2 regions of the Curtobacterium sp. MCJR17_043 genome follow, and region 1 is predicted to be linked to the other one. Evidence: riboswitches for the same ligand, from Rfam matches in the RefSeq annotation. Region 1 holds a riboswitch; the other holds the start of a gene.
What was found. A riboswitch is a leader RNA that binds a small molecule or an ion and turns the genes downstream of it on or off. The one in region 1 is predicted to bind thiamine pyrophosphate.

Region 1 (7,033 bases):
TGTAGTACCGCTTGTCGTCGTCGACGAGGCGGTAGTACGCCGCGTTGTCGATGCCGCGGAACGACAGGGTCGGTCCGAGGTGGTTGCCCTCGGCGGTGTGGTTGTACACGACGTCGAGGACGACCTCGATGCCGGCGCGGTGCAGCTCGCGGACCATCGTCTTGAACTCCTGCACCTGCTGGCCACCGTCGCCCGAGGACGAGTAGTGCGCGTGCGGCGCGAAGAACCCGATGGTGTTGTAGCCCCAGTAGTTCGACAGCCCCTTGTCCTGCAGGGTCGAGTCGTTCACGAACTGGTGCACCGGCATGAGCTCGAGCGTCGTGACGCCGAGTCGCTTGAGGTGCTCGATGACGGCCGGGTGCGAGACGCCCGCGTAGGTGCCGCGCTGCTCCTCGGGCACGTCGGGGTGCGTCTCGGTGAGGCCCTTGACGTGCGCCTCGTAGATGACCGTCTCGCCGTAGGGGATGCGCGGCGGGCGGTCGCCCTGCCAGTCGAAGAACGGGTTGATGACCACGCCCTTCACCATGTGCGACGCGGAGTCCTCGTCGTTCGTGGAGTCCGGGTCGCCGAACGTGTACGAGAACAGGGACTGGTCCCAGTCGATGTCACCGCTGGTGGCCTTGGCGTACGGGTCCAGGAGGAGCTTCGCCGGGTTCGAGCGCAGCCCGTTCGCCGGGTCGTACGGGGCGTGCACACGGAAGCCGTACTGCTGGCCCGGGCCGACGGTCGGCAGGTACGCGTGCCAGACGTGGGCGTCGACCTCGACGAGGCGGACGCGCTCCTCGGTGCCGTCGGCGTCGAACAGGCAGAGCTCGACCCCTTCGGCGACCTCGCTGAACACGGCGAAGTTCGTGCCGCTGCCGTCGTAGGTCGCGCCGAGGGGGGTAGGGGTTGCCGGGCCAGGTGTGCAAACGTGCCTCCAGAAGGGGTGAACCCGGCCAACGTATCGAGGGACCCCTGTGATGTCCGCGGCCCCGCCGAGTAGCGTCACCGCCATGACCAACATCGTCACGCAGATCGCAGACAAGGTGCGGCCCGTCGGCGTCGCCTCGAACTACGGCGACCCGGTGGACGTCGGGGACAGCACGCTGATCCCCGTCTCCGTCAATTGGTACGGCTTCGGCGGCGGGTCCGACGCCGACGAGGACGGCGCCGGTGGCGGTGGCGGCGGTGCCGTCTCGCTCCCCGTCGGCGCGTACGTCCGCCGTCCCGGCCAGGACCTCGCGTTCGAGCCGAACCTCATCTCGCTCCTCACCGTGAGCATCCCGGTCATCTGGGTCACGGGCAAGGTGCTCGCGAAGCTCATCCGCGCGCTGAAGAAGTGACGGACTGACCGGACGACGGACGGGAGGCACGGTGCGGACCCGCACCGTGCCTCCCGTCCGTCGCGGGTCGCGTCCCGCGTCCACATCGCCACTACACTGGCGGGACACACACGGGAGTCCGGGTCCACCGGGCTGAGAGGGAGCGAACGGCGCTCCGACCGTCGAACCTGATCCGGATCATGCCGGCGCAGGGAGGAGTCCAGGTCATGCCTGCTGTCATGCAGTCTGCTGTCCCGTCCACCACGCCCACCCGCTCGCTGCGGTGGCGGGTCGTGGACATCGTCGTCGCGAGCGTCCTCGCCGTCGCGATCGGCGTCGTCTTCAAGCTGTGGGAGTTCGGCTACGAGCCGATCAGCGCCGCCAGTGCGCTCGTGCTCCCCGGCACCCAGTCGCTCTTCGGCGGCGTCTGGCTGCTCGCCGGTCCGATCGTCGCGATCGTCGTGCGGAAGCCCGGCGCGGCTCTGTACGCCGAGATGGTCGCGGCGTCGGTCGAGGCCCTGCTCGGCACGCAGTGGGGGTGGCTCACGCTCGAGGCCGGGCTCGTGCAGGGCCTCGGCGCCGAGCTCGTCCTCGCGCTCTTCCTGTACCGCGTGTACCGGCTGCCGGTCGTCGTCCTCGCCGGGGCCGCTGCGGGACTCGCGCTCGGCGTCAACGACTCGTTGCTCTGGTACGCGGGGCTCGACGCCGGCTTCAAGGTCGTCTACGTGATCTGCGCCGTCATCTCCGGTGCCGTCATCGCCGGACTCGGCTCGTGGCTCATCGTCCGCGCCCTCGCCGCCACCGGCGTGCTCTCGTCGTTCGCCGCGGGCCGCGAGCACACCAAGCGTGCGGCTCGCGCCTCGGCGTGACGTCCGCACCGTCCGCCGCCGCCGGGCCCCTGTCCGACACCACGGCGTCCGCGGCACGGATCACCTTCCGCGACTGGGGGTGGCGGTACGCGTCCCGTGAGCGGTGGGCCGTGCGCGGGGTGGACCTGACCGTCGAGCCCGGCGAACGCGTCGCGGTCGTCGGGCCCTCCGGTGCCGGCAAGTCCACCCTGCTCCGGGCCGTCGCGGCCGTGCTGCCCGACGAACCCGACCCGGACGACGACACCGCCGCCGCGGTCCAGGGCGAGGTGCTCGTCGACGGGGTGGCCCCGGGCAGCGCCCGCGGCCGGGTCGGCCTGGTCATGCAGGACCCCGAGGTGCACACCGTGATGTCCCGGATCGGGGACGACGTGGCCTTCGGGTGTGAGAACACCGGGGTGCCGCCGGAGGAGATCTGGCCGCGGGTCCGCGCTGCGCTCGACGTCGTGGGACTCGACCTGCCGCTCGACCGGTCCACCGCGGCGATGTCCGGCGGGCAGCGGCAGCGGTTGGCGCTCGCCGGGGTGCTCGCGATGCGCCCGGGTGCCCTGGTGCTCGACGAACCGTGCGCGAACCTCGACCCGGACGGGGTCGCGCAGGTGCACGACGCCGTCCGCGCCGTGCTCGACGAGACCGGCGCCACGCTCCTGGTCGTCGAACACCGGATCGGCACCTGGCTCGACCTCGTCGACCGCCTGGTGCTGCTCGAACCGGCCGGCGGCGTGGTGGCCGACGGGCCCCCGGCCGAGGTGCTCGCCGCACACGGACCGGCGCTCACCGCGGCCGGCGTCTGGGTGCCGGGCAGCGAACCCGCACCCGGCTCCGCACGACACGGTGCGACCCGGAGCGTCACCGCGGACCGGCAGGGAGGCACGGATCGCCTCGTCGCATCGGCCCTCGGCACGGCGCGGGGCCGGGGACCCCGCATCGGCAGCGGGATCGACCTCTCCGTGCGCGCCGGGCAGGTCATCGCGGTCACCGGACCGAACGGCGTGGGCAAGTCCACGCTCGGACTGACCCTCGGTGGGCTCCTCCGACCCGCCGCGGGCTCCGTGCACGCGACCGCGGCACTGCGGGGCGACGCGGCCGAGGACCCGTCGGCGTGGTCGAGCCGCGAGCTCGCCGCCCGGATCGGCACCGTCTTCCAGGACCCCGAACACCAGTTCATCGCGCGGACCGTCCGTGAGGAACTCGCCGCCGGTCCGCGTGCCGTCGGCCGGTCGGACGTGGACGCCCGGGTCGACCGGGTGCTCGCCGACTTCGACTTGGCGCACCTCGCCGACCAGCACCCGTTCACGCTGTCCGGTGGCGAGCAGCGCCGGCTCGCGATCGGGGCCGTCATCGCCGCCGAGCCGCCCGTGCTCGTGCTCGACGAACCGACCTCGGGGCAGGACCGGGCGACGTGGCAGGCCGTGGTCGACCGGCTCGGCGAACTGGCGGACGGCGGGACCGCGGTCGTCGCCGTGACGCACGACCGCGACCTCGTGCGGGCGCTCGACGCGGACGAGGTCGTCCTCGGGTCCGACGGCGTGCGCGCTGCGGTGGCGGACGAGCACGACGGTCCGCCGCACGTGGCGCCGGCAGCGTCGGCCGCGACCGGATCGGCCGGCACCGGATCGGCCGCCCGGACCGACGCGGTCACGTCGACCGCGTCGACCCGCTCGGCGGACGAGCACAGCAGCACGGGCCGCGAGCGCACCCGCGCGACGACCGCCGGGGCCGCGGCCGGACCGCCCGTGCGGGCCGAGCCTCCCGTCCGGCCCCGCGGGATCCGCGGTGTGCAGCCGGTGGCGTCGCTGCTCGGCGTCCTGGCGCTCGGCCTGTGCCTCGTGCTCAGCCTGGACGTCGTGTCCGCCGCGGTCGCGCTCGGACTCGAGGTGCTCCTGCTCCCGCTCCTGCGGATCCCGCCGCGGACGTTCCTGCTGCGGACCGCACCGCTGCTCGCGGCGGTGCCACTGACAGCCGTGAGCATCGCCCTGTACGGCCGGCCGTCCGGGCGCGAATGGTTCGACGTCGGCTTCGCGCACGTGACCGACGGATCGCTGACCCTCGCACTGGCGACCGCGCTGCGCGTGCTCGCGGTGGGGCTGCCGGCGATCGCGCTGTTCGTGCGGGTGGACCCGACCGACCTCGCCGACGGGCTCGCCCAGCTGCTCCGGTTGCCCGCGCGCTTCGTGCTCGGCGCGCTCGCGGCGATCCGGATGACGACCCTGCTCGGCGATGACTGGCGGCAGCTCGGCAACGCACGGCGGGCCCGGGGCGTGGCCGACACCGGGCGGCTGCGGCGCGGTGCGTCCATGGCGTTCGCGCTGCTCGTGCTGGCGCTCCGGCGGGCGACGACGCTCGCGGTGGCGATGGAGTCGCGCGGGTTCGGTGCGCCCGGACGGCGGACGTGGGCGCGGAGCGTCCGGTTCGCCGGACCGGAGTGGGCGATGGTCGGGGTGCTCGTCGGCATCGGCGCCGTCGCGGTCGCCGTGGCGGTGGCGGCGGGGACGTGGCGTGTCTGACGAGCTGACCGGTCACACGACCGACCCCGCGGGGGGTCGTCGCCGACGTGGTGGCACGCGTCCGCGCCGCGGTGGCGGGCGCGGTCGGTGGTGGTGCGGGTGCCGGTCGCCCTGGGCGGGTGGTGGTGCTCGTCGACGGGCGGTCGGGCACGGGCAAGACCACGCTCGGCAATGCCCTCGCGGTCGCACTCGGAGCGCAGGTGGTGCACCTCGACGACGTCTACCCCGGGTGGGACGGTCTGCGTGCCGCCGCGGACGCCGTCGTGACGGACGTGCTCGGCGCGCCGTCCGGGTACCGCTCGTGGGACTGGCAGGCGGACCGACCGGCCGCGTGGCGCACGGTCGACCCCGATGCACCACTCGTCATCGAGGGGTGCGGGGCGCTCTCCCGCGCATCCGCTCCGCTGGCCACCGTGCGGGTGTGGCTCGAGGCCGACGACGCCGTGCGGTGGGATCGGGCGATCGGTCGCGACGGAGCGACGTTCGAACGCGAGTGGGCGCGGTGGGCAGCCCAGGAGGACGCGTTCATCCGGGCGGAGCAGCCGGCAGCGCTCGCGGACGTGGTACTGCGGACCTGACCGCAGGTCGGCGGGGAACTACGCCCAACCGAGCTCGTGCAGGCGCTCGTCGTCGATGCCGTGGAAGTGGCCGATCTCGTGCACGAGCGTGGTGTGCACCTCGTCCTTGAGCTCGTCGAGGGTGTCGCACTCCGCCAGGTGCTGCTTCCGGAAGACGACGATCCGGTCGGGCAGCTCGCCGAAGCCGTACTGCCCGCGCTCGGTCGCCGCGACGCCGTCGTACACGCCGAACAGGTCGGAGCCGTCCTCGGGTTCGTCCTCGACCACGAAGACGACGTTGTCCAGGCCGTCGACCATTTCGTCCGGCAGCTGGTCGAGCTCGTCGGTCACGAGCTGCTCGAAGTCCTCGGGCGACATCTCCATCACGGGAGCGATGGTGACACACGAGGCCGGGGGAGAGCTGGTCGCCCGGTCCTTCGACCCCTCGGGACCGGGAGACGTGCAGAAGGCCCCCGTCCACCGGACGGGGGCCTTCGTGACGCGTTCCGCTCGACGGAGCGTGTGCGCTGTTGGGGTGAGTAACGGGGCTTGAACCCGCGACCTCCTGGACCACAACCAGGCGCTCTACCAGCTGAGCTATACCCACCATGTGTCGGTCCGGCGAGCCGGAGCAACCACTCGATTGTAGTACATCCGAGCGCCTGCCCGGACCACGATCGCTACTCGGCGGGTGCCGGGCTCGGCTGCAGGGTCAGGCGCGGCTCCCACTTCGCCACGACCTCGGCCGCGATGGCCTTCACGTCGTCGCTTGCCGGCCCGGGTTCCGGTGTGAAGCCGGCACGGCGGTAGTACTCGAGCTCGCGGATCGACTCGAGGATGTCCGCGAGGGCACGGTGCCCGCCGTGCTTCGCCGGGGAGTTGAAGTACACGCGCGGGAACCAGCGACGGCAGAGCTCCTTGATGCTCGACACGTCCACGCTCCGGTAGTGCAGGTGGCTGTCGATGCGGGGCATGTACTTCGCCAGGAACGCGCGGTCGGTGCCGATCGTGTTGCCGGCCAGGGGCGCGGTGCCCTCGGCGGGGACGTGGGCGAGGATGTACTCGAGCACCTGGTACTCGGCGTCGGCCAGGGACACTCCGTTCGGGATCTCCTCGATCAGGCCCGACGTCGTGTGCATGTTCGTCACGAACTCGTTCATGTTGTCCAGGGCGGACTGGTCCGGCTTGATCACGATGTCGAACCCGGGGTGCACCGGGTTGAGGTCGAAGTCCGTGACGACGACCGCGACCTCGACGAGTTCGTCGACGGCGACGTCGAGTCCCGTCATCTCACAGTCGATCCAGACGAGACGGTCATTCCCTGCAGACATGCCCCGATCCTACTTCCGCGCTCCGACGCCCCGGGACTAGGCCATCTCGCCGGCCGAGATCGCCTCGGCTTCGACGCGCTCGGGCTCGGCCCCGTCGTCCACGCGGCGCAGCACCTTCGTGGTGAGCACGACGACCAGGAACGCGATCGCCACGGACACGCCGGCGAAGACGTAGGCGGCACTCGGCGAGTACGCGTCGGCGAGCAGCGTCGCGACGGGCGGTGCGATCGCGCCGCCGATGAAGCGGACGGCGGAGTACGCGCTGGATGCGACGGAGCGGGGCAGATCGGTCGCCTCCATGACGCACTCCGTCAGGACGGTGTTGAGGACACCGAGGACGAGCCCGCCGATCACGACGCAGACGATGAGCCCGGCCTGCGACCGCACGAGGACGGCCGCGGCGAACAGGTCGAGCGCGAGCAGCGGCAGCGCGAGCTTGAGGACGCTCGTGCGGCGCATGCGCGCCGT
Region 2 (7,033 bases), 320 kb from region 1:
GAAGCGCTGGGCGTCCCCGCCGAGGTCGGGGTGGCTCTCACGCGCGGCCCGACGGTAGGCGCGTCGGAGGGTGTCGTCGTCGGCGGTCGCGGGGACGCCGAGGACCTCGTACGGGGTGGCGTCCGCCGGGCTGTCGGTCATGGCCCTGGAACGCTACCGGACGCAGGATCGAGGTCCGCCGCGAGGGCGCTGGGCACGCGCTGGGCGGTCGGCGACCTCGTCCCCGGCGCGCCCCGTCAGCGGAGCGCGGCGGTGATCCGGTCCCCGTGCTCCTCGAGCCACGCGACGTCGGCCCGGTACAGGTCGGCGTGCCCGTGCGCGAGGTCGCTCACGAACTTCGGGTTGCCCGCGGCCGCCTCGGTCTCGAGGGTCGTCACCAGGGCCACCAAGCCGGCGGTGATCGTCTCGACGAGCACGGCACGCGAGCGGTCGTCGAGACCGTAGGCGCGGCAGAACTCGGCGGCACGGGTGATCCGGTCCTCGAGCGCCGGGACGGGTCGACCCTCGTCGGCTCCGGTCGTGAAGGGCGCGAACCGGTAGACGGCACTGGCGACGTCCCAGACGCGGGGCCCGGGGTGCGCGGTGTCGAAGTCGATCACGCCGACCGCCGCGATGCCGTCGTAGACGACGTTGTACGGGGCGTAGTCGCCGTGCACGACGGTCTCGACCGGCACCCGCGCGGCCTGGGACCACACGTCGACGGAGTCGTCCAGGGGGAAGCTCGCCGCGGCGTCGTGCAGCTGTCGGAGCAGCCGGGCACTCGTGACGAGGGCGGCCTCGCTCGCGACGTCCTCGGTCCAGGGGTACTCGCCGGCCACTCCCGGGACGAACGTCACCGTCTCGAGCGCGTCCCCGAGCGAGATCGGAGCCGGGGCCGCCACGAAGCCCTGCTCGTGCAGGTGCGTGAGCAGCCGGTGGACCGTCGGTGTCCACGGCCCGGCGGGGCGGTGCACCCGGTCGTCGGTCTTGGTGATCCGTTCCATCGGGAACCTCCTGAACGTCGTCGTCGACGTGTCCGCAACTGTAGTGCTCCCGTCCCGTCGACGCCCGGCTCCGCGCCTCACCATCCGGAGGGCGCGCTGCACGGACCCGGAGGGCGCGCTGCACGGACCTACGCGACGCCGGGGCGACCACAGCGGCGGCAGCCGGTCGTCAGTCGGGCAGGAGCTCCCGCAGCCACGACGGCCCGCGGACGTCCGCCCCGACCGCGGTCACGCGGTCACGGAGGCCGCGGTCCGCGGTCACGACGACGACCGGGCCGTCCCCGGCCGCGACGGCGGTCTGCACGGCGGCGACGATCGCGTCGTCCCCGGCGGCCGGTGCCTGCTCGACGGTCACCACGGGGAGACCGGGACGGGTGTCGGCGGCGACGTCGACCGGGGTCGCACCCCGGGCCTCCCCCCTCGAGCACCACGGTCCACCGCGGCCACCAGGTGGCGGACGGCAGGTCCAGCGCGGCGGCGTCGACGCCGGACGCGGCGAGCGCGCTCACCCGGGCGACGAGTCGGGAGGCCGCTCCCGCGCGGTCCTTCCACCAGCCGTCCGGGACGCTCCCGACGACGTTCGCCGCGTCGACGACGACGTGCGGTGTCCGGTCGAGCGTGGCCCGGAGCGCGGGCCACGAGGCGCCGAACCCGGGGTGGAGCGGCAGGTCCGGCACGTCGGCGACGGGGACCCAGGCCAGGGCCAGGCTCTCACGGTCGGCGACGACGGGGGCGAACGGGCGGGAGGCGCGTCCCACGACGGTCGTGTAGGTCCAGAAGCCGAGGTCGAGGACGGCGGTGTGCCGGAGGTCGATGCCGTCCTCGGGGACGCCGGCCTCCTCGGCGGACTCGCGGAGGGCGGCGGTCACCGGGTCCTCGTGCTGGTGGCGCGCTCCGCCGGGGATCCCCCCAGGTGCCGCCGTGGTGGCTCCACTCGACGCGGTGCTGCAGGAGGACCCGTCCGCGTCCGTCGTCGACGAGCAGGCCCGCGGCGCCGAAGCGGCCCCACGCCTTGGTGCCGTCCGGGCCGACCGCCCAGGCGTCGCCGGGGTCGCGCGGTCCTGCCGGGGGGCCGGGTGGCGGTCCCGCCGGGGTCGCGGTCCGTCGTTCGTCGTCCACGGGTCCACCCTTCCACACCGGTCCCGGACGTGTCGCTGGACGACGGCGGCGATGCGTGTACGGTGTCGTCCGAGACACGGGGTGCCGCATCCGAGCGGCTGAGATCACACCCGTCGAACCTGCTCGAGCTCGTACTCGCGAAGGGATCGTCCATGGAGAACGCTGCGCCGACGACCGACTGGGTCGTCCGTACCGCCGACCTGCTGGAGGCCGTCCGGACCCGGGCGCCCCTGGTGCAGTGCATCACGAACACGGTGGTGCAGAACGTCACCGCCAACGTGCTGCTCGCGCTGGGGGGCGTCGGCCGCGATGGTCGACGTGCCGACCGAGGCGGGGCCGTTCGCCGGCGTCGCGGACGGGTTGCTCGTCAACACCGGCACCCCGCACGCTGAGCCGTCGACCGCGTCCCGCGAGGCCGCGGCCGCAGCGGCGGAAGCCGGGACGCCGTGGGTGCTCGACCCGGTCGCGGTCGGGTCGCTGCCGGTCCGGACGGCCCTGGCGCGGGACCTGCTGGCGATGCGCCCGACGGTGCTGCGCGGGAACGCGTCCGAGGTGCTCGCGGTCCTCGGCGCCTCGGCTGGCGGTCGCGGTGTGGACAGCACGGTCGGGACGGAGGACGCCCGCGACGCCGCGGTCGCCGCCGCGGACGCCGGGACCGCGCAGGCGGTGGCGGTCTCGGGTGCGGTGGACCTGCTCGTGGCGCCCGAGGGGCTGGTCCGCGTCGCGAACGGGACCGAGCTGCTCACCCGGATCACGGGTGGCGGCTGCGCCCTCGGGGCCGTCGTCGCCGCCTTCGCGGCCGTGGCGCCGGGGCGTGCGCTCGACGCGGCCGTCGCCGCGACCGCGGTCCACACCATCGCGGCGGAGCTCGCCGCACGGGACGCCGGCGGGCCCGGCGCGTTCCAGCCGCTGTTCCTCGACCGGCTCGCGTCGCTGACGCCGGAGGACGTGGTCCGGGAGGCCCGGATCACCGCCGACGGTCAGAGTGCCCGGGCCGCCTCGACGACGATCGGAGCGGGATCGTGACCGCCGACGCGGCTGCCGCTGCGGTGGCCGGGACCGCCGGACGCGTACCGGGAGCGCAGGAGCTCGGCGTCTACCTCGTCACCGACACCGCCCTGGCCGCTCGGCACGGGCACGGGGTCCTCGGCGTCGTCCGGGCGGCGGTGGGCGCCGGGGTCCGCATCGTGCAGGTCCGGGACAAGACGGCGTCCGCCCGGGACCTGCTCGCGTTGACGGTCGCGGTCGCGGACGCGGTCGGCGACCGGGCACTCGTCGTCGTGGACGACCGGCTCGACGTGGCGCTGGCCGCACGGCACGAGGGGCACGCGGTGGCGGGCGTGCACCTCGGACAGTCGGACGTCCCGGCGAGCGCCGCGCGTGCACTGCTCGGCCCGGACGCCCACGTCGGACTGACCGCGAACACGACGCGGCACCTGGTCGAGGTCGCCGCGATGCCGCACGGCACGGTCGACCTGCTCGGCGTCGGGGTCGTGCACCCGACGAGCACGAAGCCCGACCACCCGCCGGCGCTCGGCGTCGCGGGGTTCGCCCGGATCGCGGCGACGACCACCGTGCCGTGCGTGGGCATCGGCGGCGTCGGACTGGCGGACGTCGGGCCGCTGCGGGCTGCCGGGGCGGCGGGGGGTCGCCGTGGTGTCGGGCATCTGCGCGGCCCCCGACCCGGGTGCCGCGGCCGCCGCGTTCGTCGCGGCGTGGAACGGGGCGGGCCGGTGACCGCGACGACGGGGCCGGCTGCGAGCGGCCGGGTGCCCAGGGTGCTCAGCATCGCGGGGACCGACCCGACCGGGGGTGCGGGGATCCAGGCCGACCTGAAGTCGATCGCCGCCCAGGACGGGTACGGCATGGCGGTGGTCACGGCCCTGGTCGCGCAGAACACCCGGGGCGTGCGCTCGGTGCACGTGCCCGACACGGACTTCCTCCGCGAGCAGCTCGACGCGGTCTGGGACGACGTCACGGTGGACGCGGTGAAGACCGGCATGCTCGGCACCGCCGAGGTCGTCCGGGTCGTCGTGGAGTCGTTGCGGGCACACCGGCCGCGGTGGCTGGTCGTCGACCCCGTGATGGTCGCCACGAGCGGTGACCGACTGCTCGACGCCGATGCCGAGGCGGCGATGACCGACCTGTTCGCCCTCGCCGACCTCGTCACCCCGAACCGCGACGAACTGCGGGTGCTCGCCGACCTCGCCGGCTCCGACGCGACGGACCCCCCTCGACGCGGCCCTGGCGGTGGCACGACGCTTCGACGTCCGCGTGCTCGCGAAGGGCGGACACGACGGCGGCCCCACCTCGGACGACGCCCTCGTGACGCCGGACGGCTCGGTGCGGGTGTTCCCCGGCCCGCGGGTCGCGACGACGAACACGCACGGGACGGGCTGTTCGCTCTCGAGCGCGATCGCCACGCTCGTGGCCCGACACGGCGACTGGGAGCTCGCCGTCGGTGCCGCGAAGGCGTGGCTCACCGTGGCCCTCCGCGGTGCCGACGCCCTCCAGGTCGGGCACGGACACGGCCCGGTCGACCACAACGCCGCCGTGCGGGCCGCCCTGCCGGTCCCCCCGCCTGACCGACCTCTGGTGGACGGACGCGGCCGCGGTGCTCGACGAGACCCTCGCGTGCGCGTTCCTGCAGGGCCTCGCCGACGGCACGCTCGACGCGGAGGTCTTCGCCGGGTACCTCGCGCAGGACGTGCACTACCTCCGCGCGTACGAGCAGCACCTCCGGGCGATCGCGGCCGGCTCGACCGGCGACGCCGCGGCGTTCTGGACGACCGCGAGCGAGGGCTGCGCCGCCGAGGCCCGCGACCTGCACCACCGTAGACTCGCCGGGTCGCACGCGGACGACCCCGTGCACCCGGTCTGCGCCGGCTACCTCGCGCACCTGGCCGCGGCGGCCGACGATGCCGCCGCCACCGGGGACGTCTCGGTGCTCGCCGCCGCCGTCCTGCCCTGCTTCCGGGTGTACGCCTGGGTCGGGGAGCGGCTCGGCACGGCGCCGGTCGGGCACCCGTTCGCGGACTGGATCGCGGCGTACGGGGACCCGGGCTTCGCGGCGTCGAGCGCGCGGGCGACCGACCTCGTCGAGGAGCTCGCCGTGCGCGCCGACCCGGAGCTGCGGGGCCGGATGGCCCGCGCGTTCCGGGAGTCGGTCGCGCAGGAGCTCGCGTTCTTCCGGATGCCGGAGCAGTTGCCCGGTCCCCGGCGGGGCGGAGCCGCAGCGGGCCTCCCGGCCGGTGGGCCCGACTCGGGCCCGACCGCGGGTGCGGAGTCAGGCCGGGTGTGAGGGCGCGGTGCGGACCCCGTCCGCACCGGGGGGCGCGCCGCACCAGGGTGACCTGCAGGTCGGCGCCGTCGACCGTGCAGCGCATCCACGTGTGGTCCGGCTGCCGACGACGGTCCGTCGGCGAACCGGGGTTGAGCAGGCGCATGCCGTTCGGCGCCAGCGAGTCCCACGGGATGTGCGAGTGCCCGAACACGAGCACGTCGACGTCCGGGTGGTCGGCGACGGCCCGACGCTCCCGCCCGGTCGCCGCGCCGGTCTCGTGCACGACCGCGAACCGCAGTCCCTCGACGCGGCGTGAGGCGACGAGCGGCAACCGGTCCTCGAACCCCGGGTCGTTGTTCCCGCGCACGGCGAGGAGGTCGCGGGACCGGGCCTCCAGCAGGTCCACGGTCGCCAGGTCCACCCAGTCGCCCGCGTGCACGACGAGGTCTGCCGCGTCGATGTCCGCCCACAGCTCCGGCGGCAGGTCCTTCGCCCGTTTCGGCAGGTGCGTGTCCGACAGCAGGACGAGCGACGTGGTCACGGCTCGGTCGTCCTGCTCGGCATCGGCAGCTCGGCCTCGTCCGCGGCTCCGAGCCGTTCGAGCAGCCCGGCGAGCAGCGCGACGTCGTCGTCGGACCAGTCGGCCAGCCGCTCGACCAGGGCATCGCGGTGCAGCTGCACCGATCGGTCGAGGGCACGCCGGCCGGCCTCGGTCGCCTCGAGCGGTTTCGCGTTGCCGGTGCCGCCGTCGACCGTGCGGACGAGTCCCGCGGCGAGCAGTCCGGACAGCTGACGCGAGATGGTCGACCGGTTCAGCCGGAGGTACCGGGCGATGTCGATCGCCATGCACCCCGGGTGCTGCACGACGAAGTCGACCAGGGACTGGTCGACGACGCTCAACACGTCGGCGGTCCCCCCGCGCCCGGACGCTCGCGCGGCGGGTGATGCGGGAGAGCTCGGTGTACGCCCGTCCGATGTCCGCTTCACGGATCCCGGGGCCCCTCGGGTCGGCCATGCTGTTCCAGTCTGTCGTCCGGCGTGGCGCCGGTGGTCGGTCGCCCCTGGTCGGGACGTCGGGTCCGGCGGCCGCCCACGTCCGTGGTCCCCTGCGCCGCTCGGTGTGGCCCACGATAACCGCGGGTCCCCCCGGAACGGGGACCGGCGGGTCCCGGGGTCGGGACCGGTGCGACCGTCCGGCGACGGGGCCGGACGTGCCCGGTGTCGGTGATCAGTCGGAGGCCGCCGCCCGGAGTGCCCCGATGTCGAGCTTGACCATGTCCTGCATCGCGCGGAACACCCGCGCGCCCGGTGCCGGGTCACCGCCGGCGGCCATGAGCTCGCCCATCATCGACGGGGTCACCTGCCACGACAGGCCCCAGCGGTCGACGAGCCACCCGCACGCCACCGGGTGGCCGCCGTCGGCGAGGAGCCCGTCCCAGATCCGGTCGAGCTCGTCCTGCGTGTCGACGTCCACCTGCAGCGAGACGGCGTCGGTGAAGGGATGACCGGGACCGCCGTTCATGGCACGGTACGGCTGGCCCATCAGGGTGAACTCGACGACGAGCACGGACCCGTCCGGGGCACGGCCGACCCCGTCGACACGTGCGTCCGGGAAGAGCCCGACGTAGTGCTCAGCCGCGGACTGGGC

Region 2: it holds a riboswitch for thiamine pyrophosphate, as region 1 does, so the genes downstream of both, DEJ15_RS19460 (hydroxyethylthiazole kinase) here and DEJ15_RS07065 (ECF transporter S component) in region 1, are expected to answer to the same signal.

The regions. Positions count from the first base shown of each region.
Region 1 is NZ_CP126259.1:1,349,169-1,356,201, forward strand. Features, by position in the region: partial or broken gene glgX (glycogen debranching protein GlgX) at 1-911, opposite strand, end outside; gene DEJ15_RS07060 (hypothetical protein) at 996-1,325, shown strand; TPP riboswitch at 1,426-1,537, shown strand; gene DEJ15_RS07065 (ECF transporter S component) at 1,544-2,173, shown strand; gene DEJ15_RS07070 (ATP-binding cassette domain-containing protein) at 2,170-4,677, shown strand; gene DEJ15_RS07075 (nucleoside/nucleotide kinase family protein) at 4,728-5,255, shown strand; gene DEJ15_RS07080 (metallopeptidase family protein) at 5,274-5,618, opposite strand; tRNA gene DEJ15_RS07085 (tRNA-His) at 5,766-5,841, opposite strand; gene orn (oligoribonuclease) at 5,915-6,565, opposite strand; partial or broken gene DEJ15_RS07095 (MFS transporter) at 6,602-7,033, opposite strand, start outside.
Region 2 is NZ_CP126259.1:1,671,506-1,678,538, reverse strand. Features, by position in the region: partial or broken gene DEJ15_RS18250 (J domain-containing protein) at 1-141, opposite strand, end outside; gene DEJ15_RS08765 (phosphotransferase enzyme family protein) at 237-983, opposite strand; gene DEJ15_RS08760 (NUDIX hydrolase) at 1,220-1,852, opposite strand; TPP riboswitch at 2,170-2,266, shown strand; gene DEJ15_RS19460 (hydroxyethylthiazole kinase) at 2,255-2,494, shown strand; gene thiM (hydroxyethylthiazole kinase) at 2,421-3,128, shown strand; partial or broken gene DEJ15_RS08750 (bifunctional hydroxymethylpyrimidine kinase/phosphomethylpyrimidine kinase) at 3,125-4,255, shown strand; partial or broken gene DEJ15_RS08745 (bifunctional hydroxymethylpyrimidine kinase/phosphomethylpyrimidine kinase) at 4,353-4,583, shown strand; gene DEJ15_RS08740 (TenA family protein) at 4,717-5,403, shown strand; partial or broken gene DEJ15_RS08735 (metallophosphoesterase family protein) at 5,432-5,926, opposite strand; gene DEJ15_RS08730 (MarR family winged helix-turn-helix transcriptional regulator) at 5,923-6,285, opposite strand; gene DEJ15_RS08725 (VOC family protein) at 6,614-7,033, opposite strand, start outside.